Regions from separate parts of the Micromonospora sp. NPDC005367 genome, predicted to be linked through region 4. Evidence: riboswitches for the same ligand, from Rfam matches in the RefSeq annotation. Region 4 holds a riboswitch; each other region holds the start of a gene.

Region 1 (4,018 bases), on a different contig from region 4:
AACGAGACGTCGCCGCGCGGATGCCGGCCGGGCCCTGGTGGCGACTGCTGCTGACCGTCACCGATCGCGGCGAGATGACCGTCGACTACGACTACGGCGACGAACCCTTTCCCGACGGCCAACTGATGCCGGCCGAGCACTACCGCAACGACCTGGCGGCCTATCCCCGCCCGCGCGTACCGGTATGGCTCGCCGGCTACGTCGCCGGACCCACCGCGCAGGGCCGCGATCCCGGCCGCGCGGCCGCCGCGGCAGCGGCCGACGCCACCGCCGGTCGCAGGGGCACCGCCGTGGACGACGTCCCTCCCCTGCCGGATGTCTGGGCACGCTGGGCGGCGCTGTCAGCGGCGTACGTCGGCGTCGGGTCGGAATGGGGGCCGCGCATCTTCCCCGGGCACGGCTGGTACGAGAGCGACCGCCGCAGCGGATCGGTCCTCTTCCTGCTCCCGGGCGAACGCGCGGTCCTCTCCGGCGGAAAGTGGAACTCGCCGCTGCTCGAAGCCGCCTACCACGGCGGCCAGCCCCTGCCCGACCTGTATGCGGGAGCACCCGCCTGGGTCACCGACAGCGTCCTCAACACCCGCAACCGCAACGGCCTGTTGACGTTCTGCCTCTGGTGGGACGGCGGCCGGTGGTACCGGGGCGACACCGACACGTCCGATGAACTCGACGTCCCCCTCCCCCGCATCTGGACCCCGGACGAGACCGTGCGAGCGATGACCAGCCAGACCGGTCCCGGCACCGCCGCCGCGTGCGAGGGCTTGCTGACCGCGCTCAGCGCCCACCGGGCCACCACCCGCGAGGTGGCCGCCCTCTTCACCCGCGTGCCCGGCGCCGGCATCGACGCCGCCGTCAACCAACTCAGCCTCGCCGGCCTACTGGCCGCCTGAGCGCGGGCCCGGGCCACCCAGGCCGGTGCCGCGGGGGCTGGACCGCGCGGCGATCCGGAACTCGATCGCCGCGACCCGGACGCACCGCCATCGGCAAGCGGCCTCCGGGACGGAAGAACCTTCCGCCCCGGAGGCCGCTCAGGCCGACGACGACCCGCGCCGGGACGTGCTCGCAGGCTCGGGCCGCTTCGGAAGCGTGCTCGGTCAGAGGCTGAGCCGCTGACCCGGGAAGATGAGGCCCGGGTCGTCGCCGACCACGCGCTTGTTGCGCTCGTACAGGGCAGGCCAGCCGCCGGTCACGTGGTGTGTCCCAGCGATCTCCGACAGTGTGTCACCCGGCTTCACGACGTAGCTGCCGCCGGTCGAGGTCGAGGTCGAGGTGCTGTGCCGCTGGGTGTGGGTGGTCGGCTTCGTCCCGCTGCCCGAGGGGCGCTTCGATCCGCCGGTCGACTTCGACTCGCCCGTGGACTTCGACGACGTCGAGCCACCCTGCTTGCCGCAGGTCGGCCACGCGCCGATGCCCTGACCGTCGAGCACCTTCTCGGCGATCGCGATCTGCTCGTCACGGGTGGCGAGGTCGGCACGGGCGGCGTACTTCGTGCCGCCGTACCCCTCCCAGGTGCTCTGGGAGAACTGGAGCCCGCCGAAGTAGCCGTTGCCCGTGTTGATGTGCCAGTTGCCGCTGGACTCGCACTGGGCGACGGCGTCCCAGTTGACCGCCGCCTGGGCGGGGGCGGCGCCGAAGAGCGCGACGGCGCCGGTGACCGCGCTGGCGGCCAGGGCGCCGACGGCGACGCGACGAGCGGTAACGGCACGGTGACGGGCGTGGTACGCAGATGTCATGGATTTCCTCCACGCCGACGAGGTGAGCTGTCGGGTTCGGACTGAGGTGCCCGGCCGCGGAATGGGCGGCTTCACCCCGAGGCGCCCGTGGGGCAGGAAGCCGGTGGGCGCCGGGAAACGGTGGGTCCCCCGCTCCTGCCATGGGTGACGTTCCGACGACCGGCGGCAGGATTTGGCGTTACCGGTCGCGGTGTTCGCGTCGGCGAACTCGACCGACGCTAGGCAGGATTCGCGGCCATTGCCCACTTCATGTGAAGTTGTTCACCGGGCCACGCGTGGCAGCCGGGGTTCGAATTGCGCGTCCGCGCGAATCGTGCAGCGGTGGCACGTGGCCCGGATTGCCCAATCTGGACGATGGCGGGTGGCGCGAGGTCACGGACCGTCGAACCAACCGTTACCGGATTCCGGGCCTCGCCGCGCATTCCTGGAACGTCGAGCCCGGCGGAATCTGTCATACATGCGCATGCTCTGATGTGATCATGATCAGTCCAACTCCTCTGATGAGTCTCGTCGCCGGCGCGTGGGGCTTCAAGACCCTCGCCGTCGGCGTCGAACTCGGCCTGTTCACCCGGCTCGCCGGTGGGCGCACCATCACCGTCGACCAGGCGGCCGCCGAGTTCGGCCTGGCCGAGCGCCCGGCGGACATGCTGCTGGCGGCGAGCGCCTCCCTCGGCCTGCTCGAACGCGCGGGCGACGGCTACCGCAACTCCGAACTCGCCGAGCAGTTCCTGGTCGAGGGCCGCCCGTACTACTTCGGCGGGCAGATCCGCTACTCGGACCTGCGCACGTACCTGCCGTGGCATCGCATCGCCGACGCGTTGCGCACCGACCGGCCGCTGACCTGGGATCCGCAGAGCCAGCAATCGATGTTCGACACCAGCGACCCGGAGATGATCAGCCAGTTCTGGGACGCGATGTACTCCACGTCCAGCTTCACCGCCCGGGCGTTGGCCGGCGCGTACGGCTTCGATTCGCATCGATCGCTGCTCGACGTCGGTGGCGGGGCGGCGGCGTTCCCGATCGAGTTGTGTCGGCACCTGCCGGACCTGCGGGCGACCGTGCTCGACCTGCCGCACGTCCTCGTACGGGCCGAGCAGCGGATCGCGGCGGCCGACCTGAGCGGTCGGATCAGCACCGTCGCCGGCGACTTCCTCGCCGACCCCGCGCTGCCGGGCGGACACGACGTCATCCTGCTGAGCATGATCCTGCACGACTGGGACGAGCCCACGAACCGGGCACTGCTCGCGAAGTGCCATGCCGCGCTGCCGCCCGGCGGAGCGGTCGTCATCTGCGAGCTCCTGCTGAACGACGAGCGCACCGGGCCGCCGGAGGCGGCGCTGATGGGTATGAACATGGTGGTCGAGACGGAGGGCGGCCGGAACTACTCCGGAGCCGAGTACGTCGCGTGGCTCGCCGGCACCGGTTTCGTCGACATCCGTACGGTGGCGTTCGACGCCCCGGGCGCCAACGGGGCGGTGGTGGCCCGCCGACCCTGACCGCGACCGCTCGCGCCGTCGACGCAGGTCAGCAAACCGATGACCGTACGGCGTCATGACACTGCGGACAGTGATCTCGGACGGCTATTGGGGCGCATGTGCCGTGATGACTGCGACACGTCGACGCGCAGGGCTGGGTGGACCGGGCCGCGTCGGCAACAATCCCGGACGGAGACCTCGGCAGCTCAGGCCGCCCAGCCGTCGAGGTTTACCGGGGGGAGGCAGCGGTCAAGGTAGGGCGGCACACGAATCCCAGGGGGGATAGCCATGTCCGAAACACATCGCAGCGATGCCGTCACAGATCGCCCTGACGAGGTGACCGACCCGCTGCTGTGGAAGCTCGCCCTCGAGGTCGCCGACGCGCACGAGCCCGACGGCCAGGGCGGCTGCCAGAACCTGCTGTGCGCCGGTGAGCCTTGGCCGTGCACCGCGTGGAACAACGCCCAGCGGGCGCTCCGCGCGGCGCAGCGCGACGTCGCCGACGAAGCCCCGACCCCCGTCGCGCCCAGCTGGTCCGCCGCTCCGATGGTGCCGGCGACCCGTCGCTCGGCAGCGTGACGCAGCACGACACGGCCCGGTAGCACTGGCCCGGGACCACCGGTAGCACTGGCCTCGGGACAACGGGACCTGTCATCTGCCGTGACCGGCACGGGCCGGCGCGCGGCCCGCTGCGGGCCCGGCTGTGGGTGGCCCGGTGACGCTGGAGCTGAGCGGCGCCGGCCACCACAGTCCTCCGGTCGGCCGCCGGAACCGCAGGTGGGAGCCGAACGCCTGCGGGACGCGGGCGCC
Region 2 (4,018 bases), on a different contig from region 4:
TCGTGTTCGCCGCGCGCCAGCAGGACCGGCACCTCGGTGGCCGCCACCAGCGCCGCCAGGTCCGGCTCAGCGACCGCGAACGCGCCCCGGTCCATGGCCAGTCGCCAGCGCCCGTGCACCTCACGCAGCCCGGCCGTCACCCTCGGATCGTCGGGGGCGACCAGCCCGGCCAGCCCGGACACCCGCAGGTAGCGCTGAGCGGCCTCGTCCCGGGTCGGGTACCAGGCGACCGGGCGGGCGGCCAGCTGGCGCGTCCTCGCCAGCTCGGCGTCGGACCACACCGCCTTGATGCCGAGCCCGACGACAGCGGCGACAGGCAGCCCGGCGCCGCGCGCGGCGAGCGTCAGGCCGACCACGCCGCCGAGCGAGTGCCCCAGCACGATCAGGCGGTCACCGGGGGCGAGGGCGGCGGCCACCCGCTCGGCCAGCGCGGCGAAGGAGTATGCGGGCAGCGGCGGCGACGTGCCGTGGCCGGCCAGGTCCGGTGCCAGCCAGCGCCCGTCCCAGCGGCGCCGCAGCAGTGGCGTCCAGGGCAGCCACACCTCACCGGTCGCACCCATGCCGTGCAGCAGCAGGAGGGTGGGCCGGCCGGCCGTACGGGCGCCACCGTCGTTCATGGACGCAGTGTGCCATCGGCGGGGCCGGCCCGGCGAGGGTGAACATCCGACAGTCGGACCGGACGACAACGGGCGCCGGCCCCTCGCGTAAGGGGGCCGGCGCCCGTTGTGAGCGCGATCGTCAGGCGGAGTAACCGCGAGTGGTGATCCAGTTCGCCAGGTTGATCGTGGTGATCCAGTACGACGGCACCGCCGGGTTCGCCGAGTCGGCGATCTTCACGGTGCGACCCTGGTCCCGGTAGCCGACGACGGCGATGTAGTGCCCGCCGCCGAAGGAGTGCCAGCCACCGTTCGTGTCGACGGCGTCGCCGACGATGTTCGCGACCACACCGCGCCCGTCGGTGATGGCCCGGACGATGTCGGCCTGGAGCTGGTCCATCTGGGCGGGACGCGGCGCGCTGGGGAACATGGTGGTCTTGTACGGGTTGCCCTTGACCACGGCGTTCAACACCCGCGTGGTGTCCTCGGCGGAGTTGGTGCCCATCTCGGTGGTGCCGAGCTGCGCGGCCAGGTCGTCCTGGCTGCGTTCGATGCCGGTGGCGCTGAGCGCGTTCCGGGCGGCGGCCGGGCCGCAGTAGAAGTAGGTCGTCTGCGCCTGGTAGTCGTAGTCGAGGACCTTGCTCGCCGGCGGCTTGGGCGCTGCCGGCTTGCGGGTCAGGTCCGGGTTCGCGGACTTCTTCGCCGCCGGGGCGCTGGTCGTGGGCGAGCCGGCCGCCGGGGTGGTGGGCTGCTGGTCGTCGAGCGAGGCGATGTGGGCGTCGCTGCGCAGTTCGGCCGCCACCGCGGTGGCGCCGCGCTGTGCGGCGGGCGCATCGTCGGCGCCGCTGAGCAGGGCGCCGGTGGTGGACGCCAGCACCACGGCCGCGGCGGACGCGGCGGCGATCTGGTACGGGCGCTGGGTGGCCAGCCGACGGAGCTGACGCTTCAGGGTGTGCTTCACGGTTCCTCCACGGTTCGGGGGGTGAGCGACCGGCAGCCGTACCGGAATCCGGGCAGGCGTCACCGCGCGGACCTGGTCCGCGTGCGGTTGGTGGATCGCTCAGGGAACGCCCGGTGGGTCGGGCGGAAAGACGCGGGTGCCGGAGTCAGCTCGCCGCTACGGGACGGGCGAGCACGGGCGCCGCGGCGCCGTGGAGGGTCGGGGAGGACCGAGGGATAGGTTCGTGCACCACAGGGATGGAACTCCTTCCGGCACCGCCTACCGGGTTAGCTGACGGATTCGGGCGGGAAGATCGCCCTACCGCGGGCCGTGGCTCGCGGATTCACCCCGGACGTGCATGTGGGTCCCCGGCTCGTGGAATCACGATTAGGCGGGTCGGCGCGGCGTCGCCTGTTGCGAACGGTTACCGCACCGGACGCGCCGACACTACTGGTCGACGGAGAGCCTGCCAACCCTTCGCCACCTGCTCAAACCTGTTCCGGTGAACAATTTTTCCGGGCGTTCAGCCGCTGACGTGACTCAATGGGACGGATGGTTACGGCGGCACCGGAGGGGCGCAACGGGACAGTCGAACGGCAACCTTGCCAAATGGCGGGGACGATTCGCACCCGCTGATCCCACTGACCGTTTTCGAATTGATGTGACCGGGCCCACCAAGATAACTGGGTCGACTCGAGTTCCTTGAGGTCCTGGAGTTCCCTGAGGCCGCGCTGCTCGCACGACCGGGACCGCCCGACTTCACGGAAGCCGAGTCGATCAAGGCCCGGACCGGCCCGCTCAGCCCACCCTGGCCGGCTGCCAGCGGGTCACCACCTGGGCGGGTGCGGCGGACGCGGGCCGAGCCGCCGGCAGTTGCCCCGGCCGGAGGCGGGCCGCCGCCGCGTACGCCTCGGTGGCCAGGGCACGGGCCGCCTCGGCGGCGAGTTCGGCGTCCCACCAGGCACCGCGCTCCCGTTCCCGGGCCGCCCGGTAGCCGGCCAGCCGGCCGTCCCGGACCACCCGGGCCAGGTGCACCTCCTGCTCGACGGGGTGCATGCGGGGATCCCAGCCGTCCCGGTGCCCGAAGACATCGCCGAGTTGGCGCAAGGTGAGCTCGCCTCGCCAGTACGCCGCCGTGGCCACCCGGTGCAGGTGCCGCTCCCGGGCGGCGTACTCGGCCGGAGTGCGAGGAGTGCGGGGCGGCGGCAGGGCACCGGCACCGCAGTACCGGCGGGCGGCGCTCTCGGCCTCGTCGTACGCCGCCCAGGCCCGGTCCAGGTCGTCCTGGGCGGTCAGCCACTCGGCCCGTCGCCGGCGGGCGGTCTGCGCCGCGCCGGCCGCGGCCACGGCCACCTCGTCGGCGTACCGGCGCAGGTCGGCAGCCTCGGCTGCGGCCAGCTCCCGGTCGGTCGGCCCGGTCGGGGCGGACCGGTCGTCCTCCGGCCGGTCGCGCTCCGGACGGGTGACCAGCACGGTGAGCACGATCAGGGCCAGCACCAGCAGAGCCGACCAGATGGCGGCGGCCTGCGGCACCTCGACGAGAAACTGGTAAAGGACGGTCTTCTCCATGTCGGTACCTCACGGCGAGCAGACGCGATGCGGGGAAGCCGCACGGGGCACCCGGCGCGGGGCCTTGTCGGTCACGCCGGGCGCCGGGAGCGGGCGCGGAAGACGGGTGCGGCGAGCGCGGCGGCGGAACGCTCTCGCGTCGCCGGCGGGGTCAGGCGCCGGGCGGAGCTCGGGGAGCGCGGACAGCTGCGACCGCGCTGCGGGGCAGCCACGCCTCGCCGGCCGGGACCGTGACCGGGTCGGCCACCGGTGCGGCCGAGGCAAACACCTCGGAAGTGGCACCGTGCGCGGCCGACGGGGCGACCCTTGAGGCTGCGGATTCGGCGGGCGTCCGGAACGCAACGGCGAACTCTGCGGGAGCGTCGTCCGCGACGACGACGGCCGGCGAGCTGGATGTGCCAGCCGACCCGGTGGCGCAGTCGCAGGCCCGCGAGTCGGTGGACGCCCTCGGCTCGACCGCGGCCCCGGTGTGCGGCGGGACTCCCAGCGCCGAGAGCGACCCGAGGGTCAACGCGCCGACGACCGCGAGGCTGGCCAGCAGCCGGGTAGCCCATCGCGCCACCCACCACAGAGGATCAGCGGGCGCGAACGAGGGCATGCGGCAACGCTACCCCCGTCGTCACCCCGTCGCACCAAAGCCGGGCGTGTCGGACCGCCACGCCGATCACACCACCCACGGTGGACGCTTCAGCCGGCCCGAGCCGAGCGCGGGTCCGCGTGCATCTGCCGGTCGTCGGGGTCACCGCCGGGCTGGTCACCCGCCTGAATGGACTCGTCCTCCGGAGCCCGACGCGGTCGCGGGACGGCCGGCGAGCCGCCGGCCCGTGCCGGTTCGACCGCAGCATCCCGGTCCGGACCGGTGGCACCGGGGCGGGTCCGCGCGCCGACGGCAGCGGGCGAGCGGGTGCGGCGT
Region 3 (4,018 bases), on a different contig from region 4:
ATCCGTTCCAGCTGGCGGGTGGGGTACGCGAGCTGAGCACGTACGCGGATCGGCAACGGGCCGCCCGGGCGGCGGCCCGGGAGCGCCCGGCCGACTACCGGGAGTACGCGCACGTGGTGGTGGACGAGGCGCAGGACGTGTCGCCGATGCAGTGGCGGATGATCGGCCGCCGTGGCCGTCTGGCGTCCTGGACGGTGGTCGGCGATCCGGCGCAGACGGCGTGGACCGGTGATCCGGCGGAGTTGACGCGCGCCCGGGACCAGGCGCTGGGCCGGCGCCGCCGGCAGAACTTCACCCTCACCACCAACTACCGCAACTCCTCCGAGATCTTCGCGGTGGCGGCGGCCGAGATCCGCCGGCTCGACCCGGACCTGTCGCTGCCCACCGCGGTCCGTTCCACCGGGATCGATCCGGTCGAACTGGCGGTACCGCGGGCGGAGCTGGAGAGCGCGACCATGGCAGCCGCCGACGCCCTGCTGGGTGAGGTGGAGGGGACGGTCGGAGTGATCACGCCGGTGCCTCGCCGGGACGAGGTGGCGAGCTGGCTCGGCGCGCTGGGCGGGTCCCGTCTGCAGGTGGTGACCAGCCTGGAGGCGAAGGGTATGGAGTACGACGGGGTGGTGCTGGTCGCGCCGAGCGAGATCCGCGCGGATCCCGGCTCGGGCGTCCGGACGCTCTACGTGGCGCTCTCCCGGGCCACCCAGCGGCTCGCCACGATCGACCCGACCGACTGAGCGGTCCCCCGGCGGCCCCGCCTCGGCCTCCGGCGCGGCCGACAGTTGCACACATTGCGATGTGAGCATATGTTTGACCGGTCCGGACCGTCGGCGGAGGGTGGTCTCGTGGGCGCAGGTCATGGCCACGACGAGTCGGTGGTGAACGCCGCGCAGCACCACCGCGGCCGACTCTGGGCGGCGTTCGCCCTGCTCGCGGTCCTGATGCTGGTCGAGGCGGTCGCCGCCTTCCGGACCGGCTCGCTCGCCCTGCTGTCCGACGCCGGGCACATGTTCACCGACGTGCTCGGCATCGGCATGGCCCTCGCGGCGATCACCGCCACCCGGCGGGCCGGTCACGACCCGCAGCGCACCTTCGGCCTCTACCGTCTCGAGGTGCTCGCCGCGCTGGCGAACGCCGTACTGCTCTCCGGGGTCGCGGTCTACGTGCTGGTCGAGGCGGTCGGCCGGTTCGGCGACCCGCCGGAGGTGCTCGCCGGCCCGATGCTGGCGGTGGCCGTGCTGGGCCTGCTGGCCAACGTGGCCGCCTTCGCACTGCTGCGACCCGGGGCCCGGGAGAGCATCAACCTCCAGGGTGCCTACCTCGAGGTGCTCGGCGACCTGCTCGGCTCGCTCGGGGTGATCGCGGCGGCGCTGCTCATCACGTTCACCGGCTGGTGGTGGACGGACCCGTTGGTGGCGGTGGCGATCGGCGTGTTCATCCTGCCGCGCACCTGGCGGCTCGGGCGGGCCGCGGTCCGCATCCTGGTCCAGGCCGCCCCGGAACACCTTCAGGTGACCGCGGTGCACGACCGGCTGGCCGCGGTGCCCGGCGTGGCCGGCGTACACGACCTGCACGTATGGACGCTCACCTCGGGCATGGAGGTGGCTTCGGCGCACCTCACCATGGCGCCCGGCGCGGAGGTCGGCACCGTGCTCGCGGCGGCGCGGGAGGCGCTGCACGAGGACTTCCACATCGAGCACGCGACGTTGCAGATCGAGCCCGGTGCGGCCCCTGGCGCCTGCGGGGCCGTCGAGTGGTGATGTGAACAGGCGGGGTCTTTGAGCCGGATGGTGCGGTTGTGCCGCATTTTTCGGTTAGCTCGACGGCACAGGGAGTCACATCGGCTGCAGCAGCCCCACCGGCACCGGTAGGCTCGGTCCCGGTCTCCGCCAGGAGGCGCCCACCAGCGCCGGCGGCGACCGCCGCCTAATCGCCGACGTTCGGCGAACCGGGGAACCACGTTCCTGGGGTGCATCCGCGCGAGCGGTAGGGATCTTCCGTCCCGAACCCGTCAGCTAACCCGGTCGGCGGCTGACGGAAGGACATGTGCATGCCAGCAGTGGCACCCGTACGACGACGCGCCGCCCGGATGGCGGCCCTGATCGCCGCGACGCTCGCCCTCGCCCTCGTGGCCACCCCCGGCACCGGCACCGCGGCCACTCCCCCGGCGGCTCTGCCCGCCGCGGCCCCCAGCACCGACACCGAGGGCGGCACCCCCGCCCTGCGCGCCCAGTTGGAGGCGGCCAGCAAGGGCTGGCTCGACGCGAAGGCCGCCCTGGCACGCTCCGTGACACGGCAGCAGCAGCTCACCGACCGGCTCAAGAAGACCGACGCCGAGCTGGCGGAGCGCAGCGGCAAGGTCGGCGAGATCGCCGGGGTCGCCTACCGCACCGGCCGGCTCGGCACGGTCTCGGCACTGCTCAGCAGCAGCAGCCCGGAGGGCTTCATGGACCGCGCCGCCGCCCTGGAGGCCGTCGCCTCCAAGGAGGACCGGGCGCTGCGTGACCTGACGGCGACCCGGGACGAGGCGAACCGGACCCGCGCCGCGCTGGACGGTGAGATCAAGGAGCAGCGCAAGCAGGTCGCCGTGATGGCGAAGCGCAAGCAACAGGCCGAGCGAGCCCTCGAGGTGGCCAACGCGAACGCGGTCAACTCCTCCGCCGGCGGGTCCAACCGGGGCACCTCCACCGCGAACGCCGACCCGGCGCCGCGCAACCCGGACGGCTCCTGGCCCAAGGAGTCGTGCAGCGTCAACGACCCGACACCGGCGAGCGGCTGCATCACCCCGCGCGCGCTGCACGCGCTCAAGCAGGCCAAGGCGGCCGGCTTCACCCGCTACGTCTCGTGCCATCGCAACGGCGGATCCGGCGAGCATCCCAAGGGGCGGGCATGCGACTTCGCCGCCCAGAAGAACGGCTTCGGCGGTGACGCCACGGGCGGCGACAAGACGTACGGCAACAACCTGGCCGCGTACTTCATCCGCAACTCCGACCGGCTCGCGGTGCTCTACGTGATCTGGTACCGGCAGATCTGGCTGCCCAGCAGCGGATGGAAGTCGTACAGCGGGGCGGGCGGAGACCCGTCCAGCGACCACACCAACCACGTGCACCTCTCGGTGTACTGACGCCGCGCGGGCGGGTGGTCGCAGCGGCCACCCGCACCGCCCGGATACGTCGCGGGACGTAGCCACGATGTCGCCGGTCGGCGGACGATCCGGCCGGCCGGCACGGGCAGCATCGAGGACATGACCCGAACACCGCCGACCGTGCGTAAGGCTCTGCTCACGCTGCACCTGGTCACCTCGCTGGGCTGGCTCGGCGCGGACCTCGTACTGCTCGCGTTGGGCGTGGCGGTGCTGCGCGGCGCCGACGCGGACGTGGTCTATCCGGCCGCCGCGCTGATCGGCACGACGCTCTTCGCGCCGCTGGCCGTCGCCGTGTGGGTGGTCGGTGTGACCAGCGCCCTGCTGACCCCGTGGAAGCTGTTCCGCTACCGCTGGGTGCTGGCGAAACTGCTGATCACCACGGTGATGGTCGGGCTCGTGCTGTTCCTGCTCACGCCGAGCCTGCGCGCCGCCGGCGACCTCGGGGCTGCGCTGCCGGCGCGGGACCGGGCCGACCTGGTGATCGCGCCCGCCGTGTCGACCAGCTTGATGATCATCGCGACGGTGCTCTCCACGTACAAGCCGTGGGGGCGGATGCGGCCGGCCGGACCGGGCGCGCGGCGCGGGCGCCCGGCGGTGGCCGGGCGCGCGGGTGCCTGACCGCCGGCCGCTGTCGCGGCGCCGGTCAGGACGCGGCGGGTGGGCTCTCCCGGTGGCGTTCGAGCTCGGAGACGAGCCGGTTGGCCAGTGCCAGGTGCGCCGCGCGGGCCTGCCGGAAGGCGTACGCGAACAGCGGCGCCGGCGCGGCGAGGGTGATCTCGACGTCGATGCGCACCAGCCCGTCCGCCTCGGCGCACAGCAGGGTGTGATTGCGCACCATGGTCGCCGGCCACTGCCGAGCCACGGTCAAGATCTCGT
Region 4 (4,018 bases):
GTCGTCGAGCTGGAACGTCGCCGAGCACCAGCGCGGCAAGCCGCTCGGTTGGCTGGCGCTGATCTTCGCCGCCGCGATCGTCGCGTTCGGTCGGTGGCGGGGCCTGGCCGCGCTCGCCGGTCTCGCCGCGAGCTTCGGCATCCTGCTCACCTTCGTGCTCCCCGGAATCGGCGCGGGGCACCCGCCGCTGCTGGTCGCCGTGGTCGGCGCCGCGCTGATCATGTTCGTGGTGCTCTACCTGACACATGGCGTGACCGCGCAGACCTCGGTCGCCGTCCTCGGCACCCTCGGCAGCCTGGTACTCACCGGCGTCCTCGGCGCCCTGGCCACCGCCGCCACCCACCTCACCGGATTCGGCAGCGAGGACGCCCTCACCCTGTCGATGTTCCAGAGCGACGTGGACCTGCGCGGCCTGCTGCTGGCCGGGATCATCATCGGGTCGCTGGGGGTGCTCGACGACGTCACGGTCACCCAGGCGGCCACGGTCACCGAGTTGGCCCACGCGAATCCGCAGCTATCCCGACTTCAGCTCTACCGGGCCGCGACCAGGGTCGGCCGCGCGCACATCGCGTCCACCGTGAACACGATCGTGCTCGCGTACGCGGGCGCCTCGCTGCCGCTGCTGCTCCTGCTCACCGCCGACTCGCGCCCGGTGAGCCAGATCCTCACCAGTGAATTCCTGGCCCAGGAGATCGTCCGCAGCGCGGTCGCGACGCTCGGACTGGTCGCTGCCGTTCCGCTCACCACCGGCCTGGCCGCGATCGTCACCACGGCCGGACGGTCCGTCAGCGCACCGGCCGGCGACGATCCCGCCCCGATCAACCCGACCGCCCGCCCCGGATTCGACCGGACCGACGTGCTGGAGGCGCTGAGCGCCGCCCGGTCCGGTCCGACCCGGAACCCTCCCCCCGCCGCCTCCGGTAGCCGGCCCGACCCGGACATGGGAACGGACAGCACATGGTGATACTCCGCAACGTGACCACCCGGGCTCGACGGCGCGATACTTACGTCACTGGCTACCCAGCGCTTTGTCGAAATGACGCTTTTAGCCGGCATCCGGGCGTAGATCGCCGCGCCGCCTCTCAGGTAACCTCGCTGCCGGTTACCGCCGAAGGCGCGCAGCGGCGCCTGCGGTACCGCCGCCCAATCGCCGTACGGCGAACCGGGAACCCAGGTACCTGGGGTGAATCCGCGTCAGCGGTAGGGGCCACTTCCGTCCCGAACCCGTCAGCTAACCCGGTCGGCGGTCGACGGAAGGGAACACTGTGACGGCACCCCTACGCCGCTGGTTGACACCTGTGGTGGCCGTGTTCGCCGCGCTGGCCGTGCTCGCCGGGCCCCTCCCGGCATCCGCCGCGCCCAAGCCCGCCACCCCGTCCGGGCACGAGGACGACGATCCTCCCCTGCTCACCGACGTCGTCGAGACGACGAACCGCAACTACACCGCCGCCAAGGCCAAGCTGGAGAAGTCCAAGAAGCGCCAGCTGGAGCTGGCCCTGGACGTCAAGCGGGCCGAGGCCGAGTTGGACGCGTTGACGCCGCAGGTCGGCCAGATCGCGGCCCAGTCGTACCGCACCGGACGGATGGGCGCGGTCGGCATGCTGTTGACGAGCAACGACCCGGACTCCTTCGTGGAGCGGGTGATGGGGCTCGACGAACTCAACCTGGTCAACTCGCAGAAGCTCGCCCGGATCAACGAGGTCAAGCACCGGGCCGAGCTCGCCAAGCTGTCCATCGACACCGAGGTCCGCGAGCAGCAGAAGCAGACCGCCATCATGGTCAAGCAGAAGCGCGAGGCGGAGAAGGCGCTGGCTCTCGTCGGCGGTAAGGGATTCACCGGTGGTCTCGTCTCGGCCACCTCGCCGGTGGCCAGGATCGGCCCCGGCCGTACGGACGACGGCGACTGGAAGCCGGAGTCGTGCAGCGAGAACGACCCGACCACCTCGGGCTGCATCACACCGCGCACATTGCACGCGTACAAGGAGGTCAAGCGGGCCGGCTTCAACCGGTTCGTCGGCTGCTACCGGCCGGGAGGTCCGTGGGAGCACCCGAAGGGGCGGGCCTGCGACTGGTCACTGCAGAAGAGCGGCTTCTCCCCCTGGCACAACGACGACACCCGGATGTACGGCAACAACGTGGCGGCGTTCCTCATCCGTAACGCCGACCGGCTGGGCATCTACTACGTGATCTGGAACCGGCAGATCTGGTTCCCGGCCACGGGATGGAAGTCCTACAGCGGCCCGTCCAACCACACGGACCACGTACACATGTCACTCCTGTAGCGATCGGCTGGTACGCGAAGGGGCCGTCCCGCAGTCGCGGGGCGGCCCCTTCGCTCTGCCCGTGTCGGCCCGGCGGCGCGGCCGACGTGGGGCGTCAGCCCTTCGGCCCGGCCGACGTCGAGATGCCGGCTCGGCGGCGCGGCCGACGTGCGGTGTCAGCCTTTCGGCGCGGCCGACGCCGGGTCGACACCGGCAGCGGCGGGAAGCTCCCCGGCGACCTGGTGGACCTCACCGGCCGCCAGCCGGTACGACATGCCGACCACGGCGCACCGCCCGGCCGCGACCTCGGCGGCCAGCACGGCGGAGTTGTCGAGCAGGGCCTCGACGGTCTGCGCGATGTGGATGTCGATGATGCGACCCAGGTCGTCGGCGCCCTCGGCCTCGGCACGGCGGAGACTGGGTAGCACGGCGTCCACCACCGCGTCCAGATGCCCGGGCGGCGGCGTGCCGGTGGCGAGGGACTCCCGGGCCGCCCGCACCGCGCCGCACGAGTCGTGTCCGAGCACCACGACCAGCGGCGCGCTCAGCACGGTGATGGCGTACTCGACGCTGCCGAGCACCTCCGGCCCGGTGGTGTGCCCGGCCGTACGCACCACGAAGAGGTCGCCCAGCCCACGGTCGAAGATGATCTCAGCGGCGAGGCGCGAGTCGGAACAGCCGACGATCACCGCGAACGGGTGCTGCTCCTCGGCGAGCGCGGCCCGGTGGCCGGCATCCTGGTTGGGGTGGCTCGGGGCGCCGGTGACGAAGCGGCGGTTGCCCGCGATCAGCTCGGCCAGTGCCTGCTCCGGACGCAGGATCGGCGCTTCGGGTCCGCTCATCCCCGCACCTCGACTTCCCTATGCGATCGAATTGATGACCCACAGTCACCGCCGCGGGTTCCCGATCCACGGTCACACCCACCAGAAGACACGTCAAGGTATACGTGATTTGCGTTTCAGGTATTCGCGGACATTCGATGGCCCGACCCGTCGTCGGCCGATGCTCGTCCCTTGATCGACTCGGCTTCCTTGATGTCGCGGTGTCCCGGATGCGCCGATGCCCCAACTTCAAGGAAGCCGGGTTGATCAGGCGTCCACGGATCGATGGAACCGGATGGCCGGGCTCGGGCCCTACGATGACGGCCATGGCGACGACCGAGAGCGGGTACGGCAGTCCCCGGAATTGGACTTTCCTTACCAATCACGGACACGTGCTGCTGGCCATCGCCCGCAACCCCACCGCACGACTGCGGGACGTCGCCCACGAGGTGGGGGTCACCGAGCGGGCCGCCCACGCGATCGTCGCCGACCTGGAGGCCGGCGGTTACCTCAGCCGGACCCGGGTGGGGCGTCGCAACGAGTACACGCTCAACCCGGCCGGCCGGTTCCGCCATCCGGCCGAGGCCGACCAGGAGGTGGGCGCCCTGCTCGCCCTCTTCACCGAGCTGCCCGCCACAACCGACACCGGCACGACGACCGCCAGCACGACCGACACCGGCACGACGGATGCCAGCCGGACCGACACCGGCATGACGGACACCAGCGGGACCGAGGCCGGCGCCACGGTCACCAGCAAGACCGATACCAGCACGACCGACGGCAGCCGAACCTCGACCGGCACGAGCGGGACCGGCAGCACGAGCGGGACCGCCGGCACGAGCGGGACCGCCGGCACGAGCGGGACCGCCGGCACGAGCGGGACCGGCAGCACGAGCGGGACCGCCGGCACGAGCGGGACCGGCAGCACCGACACCG

What was found. Region 4 has a riboswitch for cyclic di-AMP ahead of ABZS42_RS11480 (hypothetical protein). Riboswitches for the same ligand answer to the same signal wherever they lie in the genome.
Region 1: it holds a riboswitch for cyclic di-AMP, as region 4 does, so the genes downstream of both, ABZS42_RS18065 (transglycosylase family protein) here and ABZS42_RS11480 (hypothetical protein) in region 4, are expected to answer to the same signal.
Region 2: it holds a riboswitch for cyclic di-AMP, as region 4 does, so the genes downstream of both, ABZS42_RS18175 (C39 family peptidase) here and ABZS42_RS11480 (hypothetical protein) in region 4, are expected to answer to the same signal.
Region 3: it holds a riboswitch for cyclic di-AMP, as region 4 does, so the genes downstream of both, ABZS42_RS09420 (hypothetical protein) here and ABZS42_RS11480 (hypothetical protein) in region 4, are expected to answer to the same signal.

What each region holds. Positions count from the first base shown of each region.
Region 1 is NZ_JBEXFP010000023.1:72,311-76,328, reverse strand. Features, by position in the region: gene ABZS42_RS18070 (hypothetical protein) at 1-890, shown strand, start outside; gene ABZS42_RS18065 (transglycosylase family protein) at 1,095-1,733, opposite strand; cyclic di-AMP (ydaO/yuaA leader) riboswitch at 1,731-1,921, opposite strand; gene ABZS42_RS18060 (methyltransferase) at 2,213-3,229, shown strand; gene ABZS42_RS18055 (hypothetical protein) at 3,497-3,787, shown strand.
Region 2 is NZ_JBEXFP010000024.1:1,377-5,394, forward strand. Features, by position in the region: gene ABZS42_RS18170 (alpha/beta hydrolase) at 1-617, opposite strand, end outside; gene ABZS42_RS18175 (C39 family peptidase) at 739-1,557, opposite strand; cyclic di-AMP (ydaO/yuaA leader) riboswitch at 1,798-1,940, opposite strand; gene ABZS42_RS18180 (hypothetical protein) at 2,335-3,105, opposite strand; gene ABZS42_RS18185 (hypothetical protein) at 3,257-3,703, opposite strand; gene ABZS42_RS18190 (acyltransferase) at 3,793-4,018, opposite strand, start outside.
Region 3 is NZ_JBEXFP010000009.1:108,567-112,584, reverse strand. Features, by position in the region: gene ABZS42_RS09430 (AAA family ATPase) at 1-734, shown strand, start outside; gene ABZS42_RS09425 (cation diffusion facilitator family transporter) at 843-1,757, shown strand; cyclic di-AMP (ydaO/yuaA leader) riboswitch at 1,911-2,043, shown strand; gene ABZS42_RS09420 (hypothetical protein) at 2,048-3,121, shown strand; gene ABZS42_RS09415 (hypothetical protein) at 3,242-3,760, shown strand; gene ABZS42_RS09410 (SRPBCC family protein) at 3,786-4,018, opposite strand, start outside.
Region 4 is NZ_JBEXFP010000012.1:86,146-90,163, reverse strand. Features, by position in the region: gene ABZS42_RS11485 (YibE/F family protein) at 1-964, shown strand, start outside; cyclic di-AMP (ydaO/yuaA leader) riboswitch at 1,131-1,262, shown strand; gene ABZS42_RS11480 (hypothetical protein) at 1,266-2,282, shown strand; gene ABZS42_RS11475 (carbonic anhydrase) at 2,438-3,103, opposite strand; partial or broken gene ABZS42_RS11470 (MarR family winged helix-turn-helix transcriptional regulator) at 3,400-3,720, shown strand.